Regions from separate parts of the Streptomyces sp. NPDC102258 genome, predicted to be linked through region 3. Evidence: riboswitches for the same ligand, from Rfam matches in the RefSeq annotation. Region 3 holds a riboswitch; each other region holds the start of a gene.
The links. A riboswitch is a leader RNA that binds a small molecule or an ion and turns the genes downstream of it on or off. The one in region 3 is predicted to bind cyclic di-AMP.
Positions count from the first base shown of each region.

Region 1: it holds a riboswitch for cyclic di-AMP, as region 3 does, so the genes downstream of both, ACZ6ZT_RS23765 (peptidoglycan DD-metalloendopeptidase family protein) here and ACZ6ZT_RS17800 (transglycosylase family protein) in region 3, are expected to answer to the same signal.
Region 2: it holds a riboswitch for cyclic di-AMP, as region 3 does, so the genes downstream of both, ACZ6ZT_RS13195 (M23 family metallopeptidase) here and ACZ6ZT_RS17800 (transglycosylase family protein) in region 3, are expected to answer to the same signal.

Region 1 covers NZ_JBVJLO010000015.1:32,965-40,367, reverse strand. Annotated here, with positions in the region: gene ACZ6ZT_RS23775 (aspartate aminotransferase family protein) at 1-1,296, shown strand, start outside; gene ACZ6ZT_RS23770 (tyrosine-protein phosphatase) at 1,359-2,177, opposite strand; cyclic di-AMP (ydaO/yuaA leader) riboswitch at 2,495-2,666, shown strand; gene ACZ6ZT_RS23765 (peptidoglycan DD-metalloendopeptidase family protein) at 2,671-3,717, shown strand; gene ACZ6ZT_RS23760 (SGNH/GDSL hydrolase family protein) at 3,880-4,665, shown strand; gene ACZ6ZT_RS23755 (MBL fold metallo-hydrolase) at 4,838-6,079, shown strand; gene ACZ6ZT_RS23750 (TauD/TfdA dioxygenase family protein) at 6,210-7,172, opposite strand; gene ACZ6ZT_RS23745 (AEC family transporter) at 7,195-7,403, opposite strand, start outside.
Region 2 covers NZ_JBVJLO010000006.1:276,196-283,598, reverse strand. Annotated here, with positions in the region: gene ACZ6ZT_RS13215 (restriction endonuclease) at 1-110, opposite strand, end outside; gene ACZ6ZT_RS13210 (DNA gyrase/topoisomerase IV subunit A) at 233-2,689, opposite strand; gene ACZ6ZT_RS13205 (M16 family metallopeptidase) at 2,931-4,289, shown strand; gene ACZ6ZT_RS13200 (M16 family metallopeptidase) at 4,310-5,677, shown strand; cyclic di-AMP (ydaO/yuaA leader) riboswitch at 5,868-6,027, shown strand; gene ACZ6ZT_RS13195 (M23 family metallopeptidase) at 6,040-6,834, shown strand; gene ACZ6ZT_RS13190 (GntR family transcriptional regulator) at 7,030-7,403, shown strand, end outside.
Region 3 covers NZ_JBVJLO010000009.1:215,089-222,491, forward strand. Annotated here, with positions in the region: gene ACZ6ZT_RS17775 (SurA N-terminal domain-containing protein) at 1-32, shown strand, start outside; gene ACZ6ZT_RS17780 (nucleoside triphosphate pyrophosphohydrolase) at 155-1,162, shown strand; gene ACZ6ZT_RS17785 (globin domain-containing protein) at 1,225-2,430, opposite strand; gene ACZ6ZT_RS17790 (cytochrome P450 family protein) at 2,552-3,844, shown strand; gene ACZ6ZT_RS17795 (transglycosylase family protein) at 4,006-5,052, shown strand; cyclic di-AMP (ydaO/yuaA leader) riboswitch at 5,328-5,495, shown strand; gene ACZ6ZT_RS17800 (transglycosylase family protein) at 5,498-6,241, shown strand; gene eno (phosphopyruvate hydratase) at 6,548-7,403, shown strand, end outside.

The DNA of each region.
Region 1 (7,403 bases), on a different contig from region 3:
CCCCGGATGCTGCACACCATCGGCTTCGACAAGGTGTACGTCCGGGCCCAGGGGGCGCACTTCTGGGACGAGGAGGGCAACGACTACCTCGACATGCTGGCCGGGTTCGGGGTGATGGGCCTGGGCCGGCACCACCCCGTGGTGCGCCGCGCCCTGCACGACGTGCTCGACGCCCAGCTCGCCGACCTGACCCGCTTCGACTGCCAGCCGCTGCCCGGGCTGCTGGCCGAGAAGCTGCTCTCGTACAGTCCGCACCTGGACCGGGTCTTCTTCGGGAACAGCGGCACCGAAGCGGTGGAGACCGCCCTGAAGTTCGCCCGGTACGCCACCGGGCGCCCACGGATCCTGTACTGCGACCACGCCTTCCACGGCCTCACCACGGGCTCGCTGTCGGTCAACGGCGAAGGCGGCTTCCGGGACGGCTTCGCTCCGCTGCTGCCCGACACCAAGATCGCGCTCGGGGACCTGGCCGGCCTGGAGCGCGAGCTGGCGCGGGGCGATGTCGCCGCGCTGATCGTCGAGCCGGTCCAGGGCAAGGGGGTGATCGCGGCCCCGCCCGGGTTCCTGCTCGCCGCGCAGGAACTGCTGCACCGCCACAAGGCGCTGCTGATCGCCGACGAGGTGCAGACGGGCCTCGGCCGGACCGGCGACTTCTACGCGTACCAGCACGAGCCGGGCGTGGAACCGGACCTGGTGTGCGTGGCCAAGGCCCTCTCCGGCGGCTACGTCCCGGTGGGCGCGACCCTGGGCAAGGACTGGATCTTCAAGAAGGTCTACTCCTCCATGGACCGGGTGCTGGTGCACTCGGCGAGCTTCGGCTCCAACGCGCAGGCGATGGCGGCCGGGCTGGCGGTGCTCTCGGTGATGGAGGACGAGGAGGTCGTCGCGCACGCCCGGGCCATGGGCGACCTGCTGCGCGGGCGGCTCGCCGCGATGGTGGACGAGTACGAGCTGCTGCACGAGGTGCGCGGGCGCGGGCTGATGATCGGCATCGAGTTCGGCCGGCCGTCCTCCCTGGGGCTGCGCAGCCGGTGGGCCGTGCTCCAGGCGGCCCGCAAGGGGCTGTTCGCGCAGCTGGTCGTGGCGCCGCTGCTGAGCCGGCACCGGATCCTGACCCAGGTCTCGGGCGACCACCTGGAGGTCATCAAGCTGATCCCGCCGCTGATCGTGGACGAGGCGGACGTGGACCGGTTCGTCGGCGCCTTCCGGGAGGTCATGGACGAGGCCCACGGCGGGGGCGGCCTGATGTGGGACTTCGGCCGGACCCTGATGAAGCAGGCCGTGGCCGGCCGCTGAGACCGTCTGGGGCGGGGGCCCGGTGCGATACCGGGCCCCCGCCGGGCCGCCCGGCCCCGCGCTCAGTCCAGCAGTCGCTCGCGCAGCCGCTCCAGCGTGGCGGGGTCCAGGCCGAGGCCCACGGCGAGGTAGCGCTCCGCCCCGCCCCACCGCTCGTCGATCGTCTCGAACGCCGCGAGCAGGTACGCGGGGCGCGCGTCGAACAGCGGCGCCAGCAGTTCCATCGCCTCCGGGGAGCGGGCCTCGGCCGTATCGTTGCCGCGCCGCACCCGGTAGCGGTTGTGCGGGGCGTTCGATTCCAGGTAGTCCGCCACGATCGCCTCGCGCTCGACGCCGAGCGCGAGCAGGGTGACGGCGATCGACACGCCCGCCCGGTCCTTGCCCGCGGCGCAGTGCATCAGCGCCGGGACGCTCTCCTCGGCGAGCGCGCGCAGCACCCGGCCGTGCTCGGCGGTGCGGGAGAGGACCATGGTCCGGTACGACAGGGCCATCCGGTCCGCCGCCTTGCCCTCGCCGAGTGCGGCGCGCAGTTGGTCCAGGCCCCCGTCGCGGACCATCTTCCAGAACTCGCGGCCGTCGGCCGGGTCGGTCAGCGGGACGTTCACGTTGCGCACGCCCGGCAGCTCGACGTCCGGGCCCTCCAGGGCCAGGTCCGCGTCGTTGCGGAAGTCGAAGACGGTGTGCAGGCCGAGCGAGCGGAGGAACTCCGCGTCGGTTTCGGTGGCATGGGCGAGATGTCCGCTTCGGAACAGTCGTCCCGGCCGGACCCGCCGTCCGTCGGCGGCGGGCAGACCGCCAAGGTCGCGGAAGTTGCGGACGCCGGTCAACGCCGGTGCGGGCTCGGGGCCGCCGGGCAGGGGCTGGGGTATCTGCTGGGTCACGTGTGCTCCTCCATAGGGTCCCGAGTGTCCGAATTGATCGGTTTGCAGCCAACTTGCCGTGTCCGGAAGCGAGATCGCGCCAGCCCCCGTGAGCCAGATCATACGGTGACCGTCCGTGCCTGATCGCGGAATGTGAATTCCCTTGCCAGGGCCGGTGTTGCGGGCCGCGAATGGACACAGGGTGACGGGAATTCCGTTGATCCCTCATACCTGTGAATGCGTCAGGGAATTCATGGCTTGTTGTGCACGGCTCCGCTGGATTACCTTCGCGATCGATCCGGGTGGACCGCCTCATCCTGCCGCCGCCCGGCAATCGCATCCGACCATCGACGCGCGCGGCAGGAGCGGGGGAACCAGGTAAGCCGCCGTCCCGGATCCAGATCCTTTCCGGGACGGCTAGGGGTGAATTCGTACGCGCCTCGCGCGGGTACGGCCGGACATCTCCAGTCCGAACCCGACAGCTCACCTCGCAGGCGACGGAGAGGAATTCCCCATGCCCGCACAGGGTAAGCACCGCCGCCCGAAGTCCCGCTCCCGCTCCCTTTCCCGCGGCCTCGCCGTGGCCGGCACCGGCGGCGCCGCCCTCGCGCTGCCGCTGATGGGCGCCGCCGGCGCCCACGCCGCCACCCCGGCCGCGGCGCCGGTACGGGGCGCGCTGCCCGAGACCCTGCGCGCCGCCGTGCCCGCCGCCGCTCCGACGACGGCGGACGCCGCCGCTCCGACGACGGCGGACGCCGCCGCTCCGGCCGTCTACACCGTCGTGCCGGGCGACTACCTCTCGAAGATCGCCGCCGAGCGCCACCTCTCCGGGGGCTGGGAGAAGCTCTACGCGGACAACCGCGCGGCCGTCGGGGAGAACCCCTCCCTCATCCACCCCGGCCTCAGGCTGACCCTCGGCGGCCACGCCCAGGCCCCGGCCCCCGCCCCGAAGGCCCCTGAGACCCCGGTCGAGGAATCCTCCGCCCCGGCTCCGGCGGGCGGCGAGAGCGCCTCCGGCGCGGGCGCCACCGCCGCCGACGAGACCCCGGCTCCCGAGTCCGCCGCCCCGCAGCGTCAGCGCACCCGCGTCCCCGCCCAGCGCCCGGCTCCGGCCGCGCCCACGGCTCCGGCCGCGCCCGCCGCGCCCGCGAACGGCTCCGGCTTCGTCGCCCCGGTCAGCGGCGGCACCTCCACCCCGTACCACCAGAGCGGCAGCATGTGGTCCTCCGGCTACCACACCGGCGTCGACTTCATCGCGAGCACCGGCACCACCGTCAAGGCGGTCGGCGCGGGCACCGTCGTCTCCGCGGGCTGGGGCGGCGCGTACGGCAACGAGGTGGTCATCCGGCACGCCGACGGCAAGTACTCCCAGTACGGCCACCTCTCCCAGCTCTCCGTCTCGGCCGGCCAGAGCGTCACCGCCGGACAGCGCATCGGCCTCTCCGGCGCCACCGGCAACGTGACCGGTCCGCACCTCCACTTCGAGATCCGCACCGGTCCCTCGTACGGCTCGGACATCGACCCGCTGGCCTACCTCCGCTCCAAGGGCGTGAGCGTCTGACGGCAGCCGCCGAGGCGGCTGGGACGCGTGTGAGGCCGGGGCCGAGGGGGGTCCCGGCCCCACGTGTACTTATTCCTTATCCCCCGGGTGGTATAGATCACGGTCCGTCAACCCCGTATTACGTTGGCGTAGGTTGCTTGCGGGGGTGAAGGATGGTCCTTCGTGGCAGCGACGACGACGAAACTCAAGACCATCGGCTCGTACGCGGCGATCGGGGACAGCTTCACCGAGGGCGTGGGGGACCCGGGACCCGGGGATTCACATCTCGGCTGGGCGGACCGGCTCGCCGTGCTCCTGGCCGACCAACGCGACGAACACGACTTCCGGTACGCGAACCTCGCGGTCCGCGGCCGGCTCCTGGACCAGATCGTGGCCGAACAGGTCCCCCGGGCCAAGGAGCTCGCCCCCGACCTGGTCAGCTTCTGTGCGGGCGGGAACGACATCATCCGGCCCGGCAGCGACCCCGACGACGCGGCGGAGCGGTTCGAGGCGGCCGTGGCCGACCTCAGCGGCGCCGTGGGCCTCGTCATGATCACCACGGGCTTCGACACCCGGGGGGTGCCGGTCCTCAAGCACCTCCGGGGCAAGATCGCCACGTACAACGCCCACGTGCGCGCCATCGCCGACCGCTACGACTGCCCGGTCCTCGACCTCTGGTCGCTGAAGTCCGTCCAGGACCGCCGGGCCTGGGACACCGACCGGCTGCACCTCTCGCCCGAGGGACACACCCGGGTCGCGCTGCGCGCCGCCCAGGTCCTCGGTTACGAGGTCCCCACCGATCCGGACCAGCCGTGGCCGCCGACCCCGCCGCGCGGATCGGTGGACGTCACCCGGGACAACATCCAGTGGGCGCGCGAGCACCTCGTGCCCTGGATCGGGCGCCGGCTGCGCGGGGAGTCCTCCGGCGACCACGTCGAGGCCAAGCGCCCCGACCTGCTGCCGCTCTAGCGTTCCGGGCGCGGCGGGGGCGCGTCCGGACCGCACGACACGCCGTACGACACACGGGCCCCGGGGCGGAATCCTCGGGGCCGGCCGTGCGTTGGGATGTGCGTGGACGTACGGCCGCACGGTCGTACGGCCGCATGCCCGTGCCCCCGCCCGCACCTTCCCAGGAGGCGCCTTGACCGGCTCCCAACCCCTGCGTCCCCGGCTGCGCGCCCTGCGCCCCGAAGCCTTCGGGGCCGATCCCACCGGCGCGCGGCTGGAGCGGATCCTGCGCTCGCCGAACTTCGCCGACGGCGTGTTCCAGAACCCGGTGGGGGCCCGGACCAGGCCGTCCGGGTCGATGGTCGAGTTCGCCAAGGTCTACTTCCACAAGGAACAGCGCGTCCGGCGCAACCCCGGCGCGCCCGTCCCGGTGTACCCGACGACGCTGGCCGAGCTGGCGAAGCCGCCGGTCAGCGGGCTGCGCCTGACGTGGATGGGGCACTCCAGCGTGCTCGCCGAGATCGACGGGCGCCGGGTGCTGTTCGACCCGGTGTGGGGCGAGCGGTGCTCCCCCTTCCCCTTCGCCGGACCCAGGCGGCTGCACCCCGTCCCGGTACCGCTGGCCTCCCTCGGCCCGGTCGACGTCGTGGTCATCTCCCACGACCACTACGACCACCTCGACCTCCCCACGATCAAGGCCCTGGCCCGCACGGACACGGTCTTCGCCGTCCCGCTGGGCGTCGGCGCGCACCTGGAGCGCTGGGGCGTGCGGCCGGACCGGCTGCGCGAGCTCGACTGGAACGAGACCACCCAGGTCGCGGGCCTGTCCCTGACCGCCACCCCGGCCCGCCACTTCTGTGGCCGCGGGCTGCGCAACCAGCAGTTCACCCTGTGGGCCTCCTGGGTGGTGGCGGGCGAGGAGCACCGGGTCTTCCACAGCGGGGACACCGGCTACTTCCCGGGCTTCAAGGAGATCGGCGCCGCCCACGGGCCCTTCGACGCCACGATGATCCAGATCGGCGCGTACTCCGAGTACTGGCCCGACATCCACATGACGCCCGAGGAGGGCATGCGGGCCCACCTCGACCTCCAGGGCGGTGCGGCGCGCGGCAGCATGCTCCCGATCCACTGGGGCACCTTCAACCTGGCCCCGCACCCGTGGGACGAGCCCGGTGAGGGCACCGTCGCCGCCGCGGCCGCCGCGGGGGCCTCCATCGCGCTGCCCATCCCGGGCCAGCCCTTCGAGCCCGGCGCGGCCGACGCCCCGGAGGAGGCCTGGTGGCGGCCCTTCGTGGCGGCTCCCCCGGCGGTGGCGGCGACCGCCCCCGCCCGGGCGGCTGCTCCGTCCGGACCCCCCGCCGCGGACACGGTCCGGGACCCCGCCCCCACCCCGGCCGAGGCCGGACGGGGCGAGCCGGAGGCCGTCGGCTCGTAAGGTACGCGAGTACGGACCTCGCGCCCCGGGCACCCGGTGGGGTGCCCGGGCCCCGCCCGGCACCGCACCTCGCGGCCCACGTCGTCCCCCGGACACGGACGAGCTCGGCGGGGAAGCGAGGCCCGGCGGGCTACCAGGCCGCCATCGGCTCCCCCTCCACCAGCTGGGAGACGAAGCCGTTCGGTCCCTGCGCCGGCTCCCCGAGGACCGTCACGCGGTGCATGACGCGGTCGACGTCGAGGTGGGCGAAGTCGGTGGGGGCGAAGTGGCAGGTGCTGCGGTTGTCCCAGAAGGCGATGCTGCCCGGCTCCCAGCGGAAGCGGACGGTGTACTCGGCGCTGGTCAGGTGCTGGAACAGCAGGTCCAGCAGGTGGCGGCTCTCCAGCTCGGTGAACCCGCTGACGCGGGTGGTCGAGCCGGGGCTGACGAACAGGGCCTTCTCCCCGGTCTCGGGGTGGACGCGGACCACCGGGTGGACCGCCACCTGCGGGTCCTCGCAGTAGATCTTCAGGATCTCGCGGTCGCGTTCGTCGGAGTGGCGCAGGTGGACCGCGGTGAAGAAGGCGTGCTCGGCGGTCAGCCCGTCCAGGAACGCGCGCAGCGGCGCCGAAAGGCCCTCGTACGCGGCGACCGTGTTGGTCCACTGGGTGTCGCCGCCGAAGGCGGGCGTCCGCTCGGCCCGCAGGAGGGACAGGCTGGGCGGGTTGACGGCCTGGCTGAGGTCGCTGTGCCAGCCGGCCAGCGGGGACACCCACTTGCGGCGGTAGTGCTCCTCGAAGTCGGAGCCGTAGCGCTCGGTGTCCGCCTTCGGGTCGACGGTGAGGATCTCAGGGTGCCCCTCGGGGTGCACACCGTGCTTCTTGCCCGGGCGCCGCGTCAGCGCGCCGAAGCGGCGGCCGAAGGCTATGTGCTGGGCGTGGGTGATGTCCTGGCCGCGGAAGAAGACGACCCGGTGGGTCAGGACGGCCCGGCGGATCTCGGCCACCGTGGCCTCATCGAGCTCCTGCCTCAGGTCCACCCCGGAGATCTCGGCCCCGATACGGCCGGCCACCTGCTCGACGGAGATCCTGGTGGGCTGCGCGGTCTGCGTCACGGTTCTGCCTTTCTGGAGGGATTCAGGCCGGCCGGGCCACCAGCTGCGTCCACAGCGGGAGCAGCAGCAGCGCGACGACCGAGCTCTTGATGACGAGGGAGGCCGACATGTCGACTCCGACGTCGTAGCGCTGGGCGAAGATGAACAGGTTCTGCGGCGCGGGCATCGCGGCGATCAGGACGAGGTAGCTGAGCCACTCGCCCTCCACCCCGAAGACGTAGCGGCACACCG
Region 2 (7,403 bases), on a different contig from region 3:
TAGGTCCGCCGCCGTTGCTCGGCCTCGCGCTGCTGGATCACCTGCGTCCGCTGCTGCTGCCGCTGGGCCTCGGCCCAGACCCCGATCAGACCGCTCGCCCGACGACTCATCAGTGCTGCTCTCCCCCCACCCGCGCGTACCGGGAAAACAGTAGTCGGGACACGGGACGGGCGGCCCGCCAACCGCCCGGACCGCCCGCCTCCACGGCCGCCCCCCGAGGGGGCCGCCGTAGTTAGAGCACGCCTCCCGCCAGCGCCTCGACCGTCGCCGGCAGCGGCGTGCCCGAGCCGTCGCGGCGCGGGTCCGGCGCGGGCAGCGCGGCCGGGGTGCCGTTGGCGGCGGCCGCGCGGACGGGGGCGTTCCCCGCCCAGGCCAGGACCAGCACGTCCTCGCCCTTCAGGAACCGCTGGCAGCGCACGCCGCCCGTGGCCCGTCCCTTGCGCGGGTACTGGTCGAAGGGGGTCAGCTTGCCGGAGCGCACCGAGTCGTCCAGCGTGCCGTGCGAGCCGGCCACGCTGAAGACCACGGCGTCCCGCGCCGGGTCCACGGCCGAGAAGTGGATCACCTTGGCGTTCTCGGCGAGCTTGATGCCCGCCATCCCGCCCGCCGGGCGGCCCTGGGGGCGCACCTGGCCGGCCGGGTAGCGCAGCAGCTGGGCGTCGTCGGTGATGAAGACCAGGTCCTCCTCACCCGTGCGCAGCTCGACCGCGCCGACGATCCGGTCGCCCTCCTTGAGGGTGATGACCTCCAGCTCGTCCTTGTTCGCCGGGTAGTCCGGCACGACCCGCTTGACCACGCCCTGCTCGGTGCCGAGGGCCAGGCCCGGCGAGGACTCGTCGAGGGTGGTCAGGCAGACCACCGTCTCGTCGGCCTCCAGCCCGGAGAGGAACTCCGCGACGGGGGCGCCGCCCGCCAGGTTCGGCGCGGCGTGCGTGTCCGGGAGCTGCGGCAGGTCGATCACCGACAGCCGCAGCAGCCGTCCGTACGAGGTCACCACGCCCACGTCGGCCCGGGCGGTCGCGGCCACCTGCGAGACGATCAGGTCGTGCTTCGCGCGGGAGCCGCCCTCCTCCTCGGGCAGCGGGTCGCCGCCCGCCGTACGGGCCAGCAGGCCGGTGGAGGACAGCAGGACCCGGCAGGGGTCGTCCGCGACCTCCAGCGGAACCGCGGCGACCGCCGTGCCCGCCGACTCCAGCAGCACGGTCCGGCGCGCGGTGCCGAACTTCTTCGCGACCGAGGCCAGTTCGGAGGAGACGAGCTTGCGCAGTTCGGCGTCCGAGTCGAGGATCCCGGTCAGCTCGTCGATCTCGCCGGTCAGCCGGTCGCGCTCGGACTCCAGCTCGATCCGGTCGAAGCGGGTGAGGCGGCGCAGCGGGGTGTCCAGGATGTACTGGGTCTGGACCTCGCTCAGCGAGAAGCGCTCCATCAGGCGCTCCTTGGCCTGGGCGGAGTTGTCGCTGTCCCGGATGATCCGGATGACCTCGTCGATGTCGACCAGGGCCACCAGCAGGCCCTCGACCAGGTGCAGCCGGTCGCGCCGCTTGCCGCGGCGGAACTCGCTGCGGCGCCGGACGACCTCGAAGCGGTGGTCGAGGTAGACCTCCAGCAGCTCCTTGAGGCCCAGCGTCAGCGGCTGGCCGTCGACCAGCGCGACGTTGTTGATGCCGAAGGACTCCTCCATCGGCGTCAGCTTGTACAGCTGCTCCAGCACGGCCTCCGGGTGGAAGCCGTTCTTGATCTCGATGACCAGGCGCAGGCCGTGCGAGCGGTCGGTGAGGTCCTTGACGTCGGCGATGCCCTGGAGCTTCTTCGACCCGACCAGGTCCTTGATCTTGGCGATGACCTTCTCGGGGCCGACCGTGAAGGGCAGTTCGGTGACGACCAGCCCCTTGCGGCGCGGGGTGACGTCCTCCACCGCCACGGTGGCGCGGATCTTGAAGGTGCCCCGGCCCTTCTCGTAGGCGTCCTTGATCCCGGACAGTCCGACGATCCGGCCGCCCGTCGGCAGGTCCGGGCCCGGCACGAAGCGCATCAGCGCTTCGAGGTCGGCCTCCGGGTAGCGGATCAGGTGGCGGGCGGCCGCGATGACCTCGCCCAGGTTGTGCGGGGCCATGTTGGTGGCCATGCCGACGGCGATCCCGGAGGAGCCGTTGACCAGGAGGTTCGGGTACGCCGCCGGCAGGACGACGGGCTCGCGCTCCTGGCCGTCGTAGTTGGCGGCGAAGGCGACGGTGTCCTCGTCGATCGACTCCGTCATCAGTGACGTGGCGTCGGCCATCCGGCACTCGGTGTAACGCATCGCGGCCGGCGGGTCGTCGTTGCCGAGCGAACCGAAGTTGCCGTGGCCGTCGACCAGCGGCAGCCGCATCGAGAAGGGCTGGGCCATCCGCACGAGGGCGTCGTAGATCGACGCGTCACCGTGCGGGTGCAGCTTGCCCATGACCTCGCCGACGACGCGGGCGCACTTGACGTAGCCCCGGTCGGGGCGCAGGCCCATCTCGTTCATCTGGTAGACGATGCGCCGGTGCACCGGCTTCATGCCGTCCCTGGCGTCCGGCAGGGCACGGGAGTAGATCACCGAGTACGCGTACTCGAGGAAGGAGCCCTGCATTTCGTCGACGACGTCGATGTCGAGGATCCTCTCCTCGAAATCCTCCGGCGGCGGGGTCTTCGTGCTGCGGCGGGCCATCGCTGCGCGGCTCCTTAACCAAAAATCGGTGTGTACGGGGTGCCGGACGGAGGCCGTCCGGCCGGTGGCGACGCGGACCATTGTGGCCCGAGGCACCGACAACGCCGACTCCGACCCCGGGCGACCCCCCGGACGGAGTCCAAGGGGCGGACCGGGGAACTTCTCCGGCGGTCGGCGCGCTTGCATACAGTGGCAGGTCTGACAGAAATCTCTGCATCGCGATCGAAGGGACCACATGCCCATGGGTCACACGGCCACAGCTCAGGCCGGCTCCGGCGGCCTGACAGCGACCGAGCACCGGCTGGCCAACGGCCTGCGCGTGGTGCTGTCCGAGGACCACCTCACCCCGGTCGCCGCCGTCTGCCTCTGGTACGACGTCGGCTCGCGCCACGAAGTCAAGGGGCGGACCGGTCTGGCTCACCTCTTCGAGCACCTGATGTTCCAGGGCTCGGCGAGCGTACCGGGCAACGGGCACTTCGAGCTGGTCCAGGGCGCCGGCGGCTCCCTGAACGGCACCACCAGCTTCGAGCGCACCAACTACTTCGAGACGATGCCCGCCCACCAGCTGGAGCTCGCCCTGTGGCTGGAGGCGGACCGCATGGGCTCGCTGCTGGCCGCCCTGGACGAGGAGTCCATGGAGAACCAGCGCGACGTCGTGAAGAACGAGCGCCGCCAGCGCTACGACAACGTGCCGTACGGCACCGCGTTCGAGAAGCTGACCGCCCTCGCCTACCCCGAGGGCCACCCGTACCACCACACCCCGATCGGCTCCATGGCCGACCTGGACGCCGCGTCCCTGGAGGACGCGCGCGCCTTCTTCCGTACGTACTACGCGCCCAACAACGCCGTCCTGTCGGTCGTGGGCGACATCGACCCCGCGCAGACGCTGGCCTGGGTCGAGAAGTACTTCGGCACCATCCCGGCGCACGACGGCAAGCAGGCCCCGCGCGACGGCTCGCTCCCCGAGGTCATGGGCGGGCAGCTGCGCGAGGAGATCGTCGAAGAGGTTCCGGCCCGCGCGCTGATGGCCGCCTACCGGCTGCCGCACGACGGCACCCGTGAGTGCGACGCCGCCGACGTGGCGCTGACCGTGCTGGGCGGCGGCGAGTCCTCCCGCCTGCACAACCGCCTGGTACGCCGCGACCAGAGCGCCGTGGCGGCCGGTTTCGGCCTGCTGCGCCTGGCCGGGGCGCCCTCGCTGGGCTGGCTGGACGTCAAGACCTCCAGCGGCGTCGAGGTGCCCGCCATCGAGGCGGCCGTCGACGAGGAGCTCGCGCGGTTCGCCGCCGAGGGCCCCACGGCCGAGGAGATGGAGCGCGCCCAGGCGCAGCTGGAGCGGGAGTGGCTGGACCGGCTGAGCACGGTCGCCGGCCGGGCCGACGAACTGTGCCGCTTCGCCGTGCTGTTCGGCGACCCCCAGCTGGCGCTGACCGCCGTCCAGCGCGTACTGGACGTCACCGCCGAGGAGGTGCAGGCCGTCGCTGCGGCCCGGCTGCGCCCCGACAACCGCGCGGTGCTCGTGTACGAGCCGCTGCCCGGCTCCGAGGAGCCCGACGCGTCCGCCGCCGACGAGAACGAGACCGAAGGGGCGGAGCAGTGAGCGACACCGCAGCCGTCACGATGACCTTCCACCCGCGCCCCGAGGCCGGCGAGGCCAAGCCGTGGGCGTTCCCCGCCCCCGAGCGCGGCGCCCTCGCCAACGGCCTGACCCTGCTGCGCTGCCACCGCCCCGGCCAGCAGGTCGTCGCGGTCGAGGTCAACCTCGCGGCCCCGCTGGACGCCGAGCCCGAGGGCCTCGACGGGGTGGCCACCATCATGGCCCGCGCCCTGTCGGAGGGCACCGACAAGCACTCCGCCGAGGAGTTCGCCGCAGAGCTGGAGCGCTGCGGCGCCACCCTCGACGCGCATGCCGACCACCCCGGTCTGCGGGTCTCCCTGGAGGTCCCGGCCTCCCGCCTGCACAAGGCCCTCGGCCTGCTCGCCGACGCGCTGCGCGCGCCGGCCTTCGCCGACGGCGAGGTCGACCGGCTGGTGCGCAACCGGCTCGACGAGATCCCGCACGAGCTGGCCAACCCGCAGCGCCGCGCCGCCAAGCAGCTCTCCAAGGAGCTGTTCCCGGCCGGCCTGCGCATGTCCCGCCCGCGCCAGGGCACCGAGGAGACCGTCGCCCGCATCGACTCCACGGCCGTACGCGCCTTCTACGAGGCCCACGTGCGCCCCGCCACCGCCACCGCGGTGGTCGTCGGCGACCTGACCGGCATCGACCTGGACGCCGTCCTGGCCGACACCCTCGGCGCCTGGACCGGCGACACCGCCGAGCCGCTCCCGGTCCCGCCGGTGACGGCCGACGACACCGGCCGGGTCGTCATCGTGGACCGGCCCGGAGCGGTCCAGACGCAGCTGCTGATCGGCCGGATCGGGCCCGACCGGCACGACCTGGTCTGGGCGCCGCAGGTGCTCGGCACGTACTGCCTCGGCGGCACCCTCACCTCCCGCCTGGACAAGGTGCTGCGCGAGGAGAAGGGCTACACCTACGGGGTGCGGGCGTTCGGCCAGGTGCTGCGCTCGACCGCCGACGGCAAGGGCGCCTCCATGCTCGCCATCAGCGGCTCGGTGGACACCCCCAACACCGGCCCGGCGCTGGAGGACCTCTGGAAGGTGCTGCGCACGCTCGCCGCGGAGGGCCTCACCGACGCCGAACGCGACGTGGCCGTGCAGAACCTGGTGGGCGTCGCCCCGCTGAAGTTCGAGACGGCCGCGGCCGTCGCGGGCACCCTCGCGGACCAGGTGGAGCAGGAGCTCCCGGACGACTACCAGGCGCGGTTGTACGCACGGCTGGCCGAAACCGGTACGGCGGAGGCCACTTCGGCGGTCGTGCGCGCCTTCCCGGTGGACCGGCTGGTCACCGTCCTGGTGGGTGACGCGGCCCAGATCGAGGAGCCCGTGCGGGCCCTCGGCATCGGAGAGGTCACCGTCGTCACGAACTGACGGAGCGTCACGGGAAAAGGGGTTCCGGCGGATCGTCCGCCAGAACCCCTTTTGTCTGTTTCACGGTGTGGTTGCGGGTATGGGGTGTGGCGTACGCAACAAAAGGGCTCGTGTGTTTGGCGATTGACTGATGATCCGCCTAGCGTCGGGCGTGCTGTCCGTCAGTTGTGCCCGCCGCACCCGCGGCACCGGACAGCGATCGCCGAGTCCCCGTCAGGCGCGAGCCTGGGGAGCCGGGGACCCACATCAGTCCCTGGGGTGAATCGGACCGCCTCGCCAGAGGAGATCCGTAGGAGACCTTCCTGCTCCGAACCCGTCAGCTAACCCGGTAGGCGAGAGGGAAGGAAAGGATCACCCCCTTCATGGCGTATGGCAGTCGTGTCGCCGGTAAGCACCGTGGTTCCAGTCGTCTGAGCCGCAAGACCGCCGGTTACGCCGGTATAGCCGCCCTCGCCACCACGGGCGTGGTCGCCGCCGTGGCGGCTCCCGCGTTCGCCGCGGACCACAGCGCTCCGTCCGTCGAGGACACCGGCCAGAACGCGATCGTCGTCGCGGACGGCCTCCAGGACGACCTCAAGGCCCAGGCCGAGACCCAGCAGGCCGCCGCCGAGGCCGTCGCCGCCCGGACGCAGGCCGAGGCCGACGCGAAGCAGCGCGCCGCGGAGGCCAAGCGGACCGCCGAGGCCAAGGCGAAGACCGAGCGCGAGGCCGCCGAGCGCGCCGCCCGCGACGAGGAGCGCAAGCGCCTCAACACCTTCGTCGCCCCCATCGAGGGCTCCTACGTCAGCACCCAGTACGGCGCCGGCGGCGGCATGTGGTCCTCCGGCAGCCACACCGGCATCGACTTCCACGCCGACGAGGGCACCTCGGTCCACGCCGTGGGCGCGGGCACCGTCGTCGAGGCCGGCTGGGGCGGCGCGTACGGCAACAACGTCGTCATCAAGCACAACGACGGCACCTACACCCAGTACGGCCACATGAACTCGCTGAACGTCTCCGTCGGCGAGAGCGTCACCGCCGGCCAGCAGATCGGCCTGTCGGGCTCCACGGGCAACTCCAGCGGCCCGCACCTGCACTTCGAGGCCCGTACCGGCCCGCAGTACGGCTCGGACATCAACCCGCTGGCGTACCTGCGCAGCCACGGCGTCGGCGTCTGACGCGCACGCGCCCCGAAAGAAGGCCCCGGCTTCCGAGCCGGGGCCTTCTTCGTGTTCCCCGGTCCGCCCCCCTTCCATGGCGAAATGTTCCGGATATCGGCCCGACATCGGAAATTATCGTGTGCTGCAATAGAGTCGCGGCACGGTCACGAATCCGGCGAAGGTGCCGGCGGATAATCCAGCGGAGGTCCGGCCTTGCGTATTCCGGCGCACGCGGTGTGCACAGCGATCCGCGACGACATCGTCTCCGGTTTCTTCGGTCCGGGCGGCCGGCTGACCGAGGAGGTGCTCGCCCGCCGTTACGGGGTCTCGCGCGTCCCCGTCCGCGAGGCGCTGCGCACCCTGGAGTCCGAGGGCTTCGTCACCACGCGGCGGCACGCCGGCGCCTGTGTGGCCGAGCCGACCGCGCAGGAGGCGGCCGACCTCCTGGAGCTGCGGACGCTGCTCGAACCGCTGGCCGCCTCCCGGGCCGCCCGGCGGCGCACCGAGGCGCACCTCAAGGTGCTGCGCGGACTGGTCAGGCTGGGCCAGGAGCGGGCCCGTCAGGGCCAGGGGCAGGATCTGCGGGC
Region 3 (7,403 bases):
GGCCCGAGCAGCAGGCCCTCGGCGGCGCGTGAGGCGCGGGCGGAGGTAGGTTCGGAGGGTGACCGACCACACCGCCGGACCCGCTTCCGCCCCTTACGCCTCCGCCTCCGCCTCCGCTTCCGTTCCCGCTCCCGCCGAGGCCGGGCCCGGGGCCGTGGGCCGGATCGTGCTGCTGACCGCCAGCCACCGGGTCGCCCCCGGGCTGCTGTCCTGGCCGGCCTGGCAGACCCTGCGCGCCGCCGACCTCGTCCTGTGCGCCGACCCGGACCACCCGCAGCTGCCGTACCTGCGCGAGGCGGGGGTACGGGTGACGGTCGGGGAGGTGCCCGACGCCCAGGCGCTCGTCGGGGCCTGCGCGGGCGGCTGTACGGTCGTGGTGCTTCCCGGCGGCGAGGGGGACCAGCGGCTCACGGACGGTCTGGCCCGGCTCGCCGGGTCCGGCCGCGTCAGCATGCCGGACCTGGAGCTGCTGCCCGGTTCGTACGATCTGCCGGGCGCGCGGCTGCTCGACCTGGTGCAGGTGATGGACCGGGTGCGGCGCGAATGCCCCTGGACCTCCCGGCAGACCCACGCGGGGCTGGCGCCGTACGCCCTTGAGGAGGCCTACGAGCTGGTCGAGGCGATCGAGGACGGGGACCGGGCGGACCTGCGCGAGGAACTCGGCGACGTCCTGCTCCAGGTGGTCTTCCACGCCCGCATCGCACAGGAGGCGGCGACGGAAGAAGAAGGAGAAGGAGAAGGAGAAGAAGGAGAAGGAGACGGAGAAGAAGGGGAGGGGCCCTTCTCCATCGACGATGTCGCCGGCGACCTGGTGGACAAGCTGATCCGCCGCCACCCGCACGTCTTCGGGGACGCGCGCGCCGACTCCCCGGAGGAGGTCCGGGAGCACTGGCAGGCCAGCAAGGCGGTCGAGAAGCGGCGGGAGTCGGTCACCGACGGGATCCCGGTCGCCCAGCCGGCGCTCGCGCTCGCCGCCAAGCTCGCCGGCCGGGCCCGCGCGGGCGGCGTCGGCGTGGAGGTGCCGCGGGGCGAGGGCATCGGTTACGCGCTGCTCGCGCTGGCGGCGAGCGCCGAGGCGGAGGGGACGGACCCCGAGACGGCGCTGCGGGCGGCGGCCCGCGCGTACCGGGACGCGATCCGGGCGGCGGAGGGCGTGGCCTGATCCGGCGGCCGGGCGGCCGGGCGGCCGGGGGCGGGGGCCCCGGAGGCCGAGCCGCGGTCCGGTCAGCCGTCGTGGCGGGGGGCGCGGGCGGCGGGGTCGTGCCAGTGCGGGTCGGGGCGGCTCAGGAACCATTCGCCGAAGCCCAGCGGCCGGGCCCCGGCGGCGCCGACGGCGGGGACGGCGTCGTGGAAGAGCCGCTCGGGCGGGGCGCCGAGTTCCTCCAGGAGGTGGGCGGTCTCCTCCACGAACCGCGGGGGCCCGCTGAGATAGACGTCCTGCTCCCGCCACAGGCCCCGGTGGCCGAGGGCGGTGGCGAGGCGGTCGGTGGCCTGGTTGCGGTGCCGCCCGGGGGCGGGGGTGATGTAGGTGACGGCGAGCCACCCGCAGGAGGCGGCGTACGCGTCGATGAGCGGGCGGTCGTAGAGGTGGGCGCCGTCCCGGGCCACCACGAAGAGGCGTACGTCCTGATCGGGAGGGCGCTCGGCCAGGTCCTCCAGCAGCGCCCGGACCGGCGCCCAGCCGGTGCCGGCGGCGATCAGGGTCAGGGGGCGGTCGGCCCGGCGCAGGACCAGGTCGCCGCCGGGGGCGCCGAGCCGCAGCGGCTCGCCCGGCCGGACCTCGCGGACCAGGGCGGTGCTGAGCCGGCCGCCCTCGATCCGGCTGACGTGCAGGTCGACGGTGGTGTCGGGGCGGGGCGCGTTGCCGAGGGAGTACGTGCGCCAGGTGGTCGGGACCCGCTCGCTGCTCACGCTGACGTACTGGCCCGGCCGGTAGGGGAGCGGGGCGTGCGGGCGCAGGGTCAGGACGCCTATGTCCTCCCCGTACCGCAGGTGGCGCACCACCTCGGCGTCCCACCAGGGAGGTTCGTCGCTCTCCCGGGCGCCGGCCGTCATGGTGTCGGCGATGAACTGGTAGGCCTCGCTCCACGCCTTCTCGACGTCGGGGGTCCAGGCCGCGCCGGAGGTCTCGGCGAGGGCGGCGAGCAGGGAGGCGCCGACGGCGGTGTAGTGCTCGGGGCCGACGAGGAACTTGCGGTGGTCGCGTCCGAGGTCGCGTAGATAGGGGACGGAGCTCCCGCTCTCCAGGCGGGTCAGGATCTGGGTGAGCGCGGCGAAGAGCCGGTCGCGCTGGCGTTCCATGTCCGCGGGGGAGGCGGGGAAGAGGGCCCGGAGTCCGGGGTTGTGCCAGAAGAGGTGGGAGTAGAAGTACTTGACCGCGTGCTCGGCCCGTCGCTCCACCACCGCGAAACTGCGTTTCAAGATCCTCACATCCACAAGTCCGAAAGTAGGAACGCCGGACCGAGCGAGGTCAAGCGTCGGCCGATCTACGGACAGCCGCGGCGAACCACCTATTTGGGGTGGCGGCTTCCGGCCGGGATAACGTCATCGGGTGCATGAGCAGACCTCCCCGCCCCCCGCCGATCCCGCCGCCCCCCAGGGCCCGACGCTCTTCGACTGGGAGTTCGCGACCGACCCCTACCCGGCCTACGCCTGGCTGCGCGAGCACTCCCCGGTGCACCGCACCAAGCTCCCCAGCGGGGTCGAGGCCTGGCTCGTGACCCGGTACGCAGACGCCCGCCAGGCCCTCGCCGACCAACGGCTGAGCAAGAATCCGGCCCACCACGCGGAACCCGCTCACGCCAAGGGCAAAACGGGGATCCCCGGGGAGCGCAAGGCGGAGCTGATGACGCACCTGCTGAACATCGACCCGCCGGACCACACCCGGCTGCGGCGGCTGGTGTCGAAGGCGTTCACCCCGCGCCGGGTCGCCGAGTTCACCCCGCGCGTGCAGGAGCTCACCGACCATCTGATCGACAAGATCGTGGAGAAGGCGGGGGACGCGGCCGTCGGCGAGGCCGATCTCATCCATGAGTTCGCCTTCCCGCTCCCCATCTACGCCATCTGCGAGATGCTCGGCGTCCCGCGCGAGGACCAGGACGACTTCCGCGACTGGGCCGGGATGATGATCCGGCACGGTGGCGGCCCGCGCGGCGGAGTGGCCCGCTCGGTGAAGCGGATGCGGACGTATCTCGGGGAACTCATCCACCGCAAGCGGGACGATCCGGGCGATGACCTCATCTCGGACCTGATCCGCGCGAGCGACCACGGGGACCACCTCACGGAGGCGGAGGCCACCGCGATGGCCTTCATCCTGCTCTTCGCCGGCTTCGAGACCACGGTGAACCTGATCGGCAACGGGCTGCACGCCCTCTTCATGAACCCGGAGCAGCGCACCCGCCTCCAGGACTCCCTCGCGGCGGGCGAGAGCGCCCTGCTGGAGACCGGCATCGAGGAACTCCTGCGCTACGACGGCCCGGTGGAGCTCGCCACCTGGCGGTTCGCCACCGAGCCGCTGGCCCTCGGCGGGCAGGACATCGCCGCCGGGGACCCCGTCCTGGTGGTCCTCGCGGCGGCCGACCGCGACCCCGACCGGTTCGCGGACCCGGACACCCTGGACCTCTCCCGGAGTGACAATCAGCACCTTGGCTACGGCCACGGGATCCACTACTGCCTCGGCGCGCCGCTGGCCCGTCTCGAAGGCCAGACGGCGCTCGCGACTTTGCTGACGCGTCTGCCGGATCTGGAACTTGCCGTTCCCCCTACGGACCTGCGCTGGCGCGGCGGACTCATCATGCGGGGCCTGCGCACGCTGCCGGTCCGCTTCACACCCCGAAACGGTTGAGCCGTCCCGGCGGTACCGGTCGGCGCCGCGGCCGCGCCGTGACGGGGCGCCACCGTACGGCCGGCTGACCGGAAGTCAGTCGGGGGCCCGAACTTGTGACATGCGTTCGAAGGGGGCTAGGTTCTGCCGTTACCCAGCCGTTATGCGAAAGGTGCAGCCTCATGCGTTCCGGGAACGGCCGCCACAGACGTCCCCGCCAGGTACCCGCCCTGGTCGTCACCGCCGGGGTCACCGGCTCCGCCCTGGCCCTGCCGCTGCTCGCGGCGGGCGGCGCGAGCGCCGCCGACACCGCCACCTGGGACAAGGTCGCCGACTGCGAGAGCGGCGGCACCTGGAGCGCCGACTTCGGCAGCGGGGCGTACGGCGGGCTCCAGTTCACCCTGGAGCAGTGGAAGAACGCGGGCGGCCTCGCCTACGCCGAGCGCCCGGACCTCGCGAGCCGCTCCCAGCAGATAGCCGTCGCCGAACGGGTGCTGGCCTCCCAGGGTCCCCAGGCGTGGCCGCTGTGCTCCGCCTCGGCCGGACTGACCCAGCAGGGCCCGGCCGCCCAGGTCGACCCGGGCAACACCCCGGGACCGGTGGCCCCCTCCCCGTCCCGGCCGGACAGCGCGGTGCCCCCCACCGGCTCCGGCGGGCGTCCGACCGACTTCGGCGCCCCCACCCCGCAGCCGGGCTCCTCGCCCTCCACCGGCCCGAGCGGCCTGCCGGACTACCCGCTGGGCCCCACCACCGGACTGCCCGTCATGCCCGACCCGGACTACTCGGTGCCCTCCACCGACCCGAGCGTGCCGCCGGCCACACCTCCGGCCTCCCCGGCCGCGCCCGCCACCCCGGCGACCCCCACCGCCCCGGCCACCCCGACGACTCCGGCCGGCCCCTCCGCCCCGGCGGACCCGACGGCCCCGGCCGTCCCGGGAGCCACGCCCGGAGCCACTCCCTCGGCCCCGGCCGGGGAGCAGGCCGACGGCGCGGGCAAGCACCGCGGCCCGGCGGCCGTCGAACTGCCGGCCGCGGCCCGGACGGCGTCGGGCACGGCCGCCGCGGAGCCCTCGTACACGGTGAAGCCGGGCGACAGCCTCACCGCCATCGCGGACGCCAACGGCCTCACGGGGGGCTGGAACGCTCTCTACCAGGCCAACGAGCAGGTCATCGGCGGGGACGCGGACCTCATCAAGCCGGGCCAGAACCTGGATCTAACCAAGGAATAGCGGCAGTTCGGACACCCTTAAAGAGCTGAATGTCCGTTATCGGCAAGTGAGACATGCGTCTCTTCCGGTCAACTGGCGTGTCTCGTTCCGGAACTTCCGCAAACCCCGTTCTCACCTGCGCAAACGTGCTCTTGAGGAACGCAAGTAGGCCGGTTTCTCCCTGATGTCGCGCGTTGAACATCGGGGAGAGACCTGTCTACCTTCTGAATCGCTCGCCACCGCGGGCTCCTTCGACCGCATCGCCGAATCCTGCCGGCGGACGGAGGGAACAGTCGTCGCGTCAAGCGCCGAAGGCAGGAGCGGGGGAACCAAGGTAGGCGCCGGGCAAGGCCGTTCAGACGGCCGCGACCGGCTAGGGGTTAAGCCACGTGCTCGACACGTGACCGGGCAACTCATCCGCCCGAACCCGACAGCTCACCTCGAAGGCGTCGGTGAGGAGAACTCCATGCTGCTTTCCGGCAAGGGCAAGCACCGCCGCGGCTCCAAGGCCGTCCGCATCGTCACGCTCGCCGGTGTCGCCGGTGTCGCCGTCGCGGCCCCTCTGATGGCCGCTGGCTCCGCCAGCGCCGCCACCGCGTCCGAGTGGGACAAGGTCGCCTCCTGCGAGTCCGGCGGCAACTGGTCGATCAACACGGGCAACGGCTTCTACGGCGGCCTGCAGTTCACGTCCTCCACGTGGGCCGCGTACGGCGGCAAGGCGTACGCCGCGCAGGCCAACCAGGCCTCCAAGTCGCAGCAGATAGCCATCGCCGAGAAGGTCCTCAAGGGCCAGGGCAAGGGCGCCTGGCCGTCCTGCGGCGTCGGCCTGTCCAACTCCTCGTACAGCGGCGGCGGCTCGACCACCACCCCGTCGAAGCCGAAGCCCGAGACGAAGCCCGAGGCCGCGAAGCCCGCGAAGCCCGCTCCCGTCAAGCCGGCCACCCCGAAGGCGGAGACCAAGCGCCCGTCCGAGGCCCCGGTCACCCGCTCCGAGCGCTCCGAGGCCCCGGCGCCGGTGAAGACCGCCCCGCAGTCCGGCACCGTGAAGACCGGCAACGGCTCGTACGAGGTCAAGGAGGGCGACACCCTCGGCACCATCGCCCAGGCCAACGGCGTCAAGGGCGGCTGGGAGAAGGTCTTCGAGCTCAACAAGGACATCGTCGACGACGCCGACCTGATCTTCCCGGGGCAGAAGCTGAAGCTCAGCTGAATTCCCGGGCAACACCCGCGGTACCCGTAACACCCGCAGCACCCTCCGCCGCCCGGCACGTGTCCCCCACGCGCCGGGCGGCGGCGTGCTGTCCGTGGCCGCGGGCCTTCCGGTGTCCTCCGGCGCCCTTCGGGCGGGCTCGACCGCGAGCCGTATGTCCGGGAAGGCGGGTATTCGGACCCTTTTTCGTCCCAGGACCCGGGCGGTCGGACGGTCGAGTGCCCGGAGCCGGTTAGGCTCTAGTCGGCAAGGCCGTCCGACGGCCAGACATGCCACCGCACACCCAGCGTCACATCCCAGAAGGAGATGCTCGTGCCGTCCATCGACGTCGTCGTAGCCCGGGAAATCCTGGACTCCCGAGGCAACCCCACGGTCGAGGTCGAGGTGGGCCTCGACGATGGCAGCACCGGCCGTGCTGCAGTCCCGTCCGGCGCCTCCACCGGAGCGTTCGAGGCCATCGAGCTCCGCGACGGTGACCCCAACCGTTACATGGGCAAGGGTGTCGAGAAGGCCGTCCTCGCCGTCATCGAGCAGATCGGCCCGGAGCTCGTCGGCTACGACGCCACCGAGCAGCGGCTGATCGACCAGGCCATGTTCGACCTGGACGCCACCGACAACAAGGCCTCGCTCGGCGCCAACGCCATCCTCGGCGTCTCCCTCGCCGTCGCGCACGCCGCGTCCGAGGCCTCGGACCTGCCGCTGTTCCGCTACCTGGGCGGCCCGAACGCGCACCTGCTGCCCGTTCCGATGATGAACATCCTGAACGGTGGGTCGCACGCCGACTCCAACGTCGACATCCAGGAGTTCATGATCGCCCCGATCGGCGCGGAGTCCTTCTCCGAGGCGCTGCGCTGGGGCGCCGAGGTCTACCACACCCTCAAGAAGGTCCTGCACACCAAGGGCCTGTCCACCGGCCTCGGCGACGAGGGCGGCTTCGCCCCGAACCTGGAGTCCAACCGCGCCGCGCTCGACCTCATCGTCGAGGCCATCAAGCAGGCCGGCTACGTCCCGGGCAAGGACATCGCGCTCGCGCTCGACGTCGCCGCGTCCGAGTTCTACAAGGACGGCAAGTACGAGTTCGAGGGCCAGTCCCGCTCGGCCGCCGAGATGACCGAGTACTACGAGGAGCTCGTCTCCGCGTACCCGATGGTCTCCATCGAGG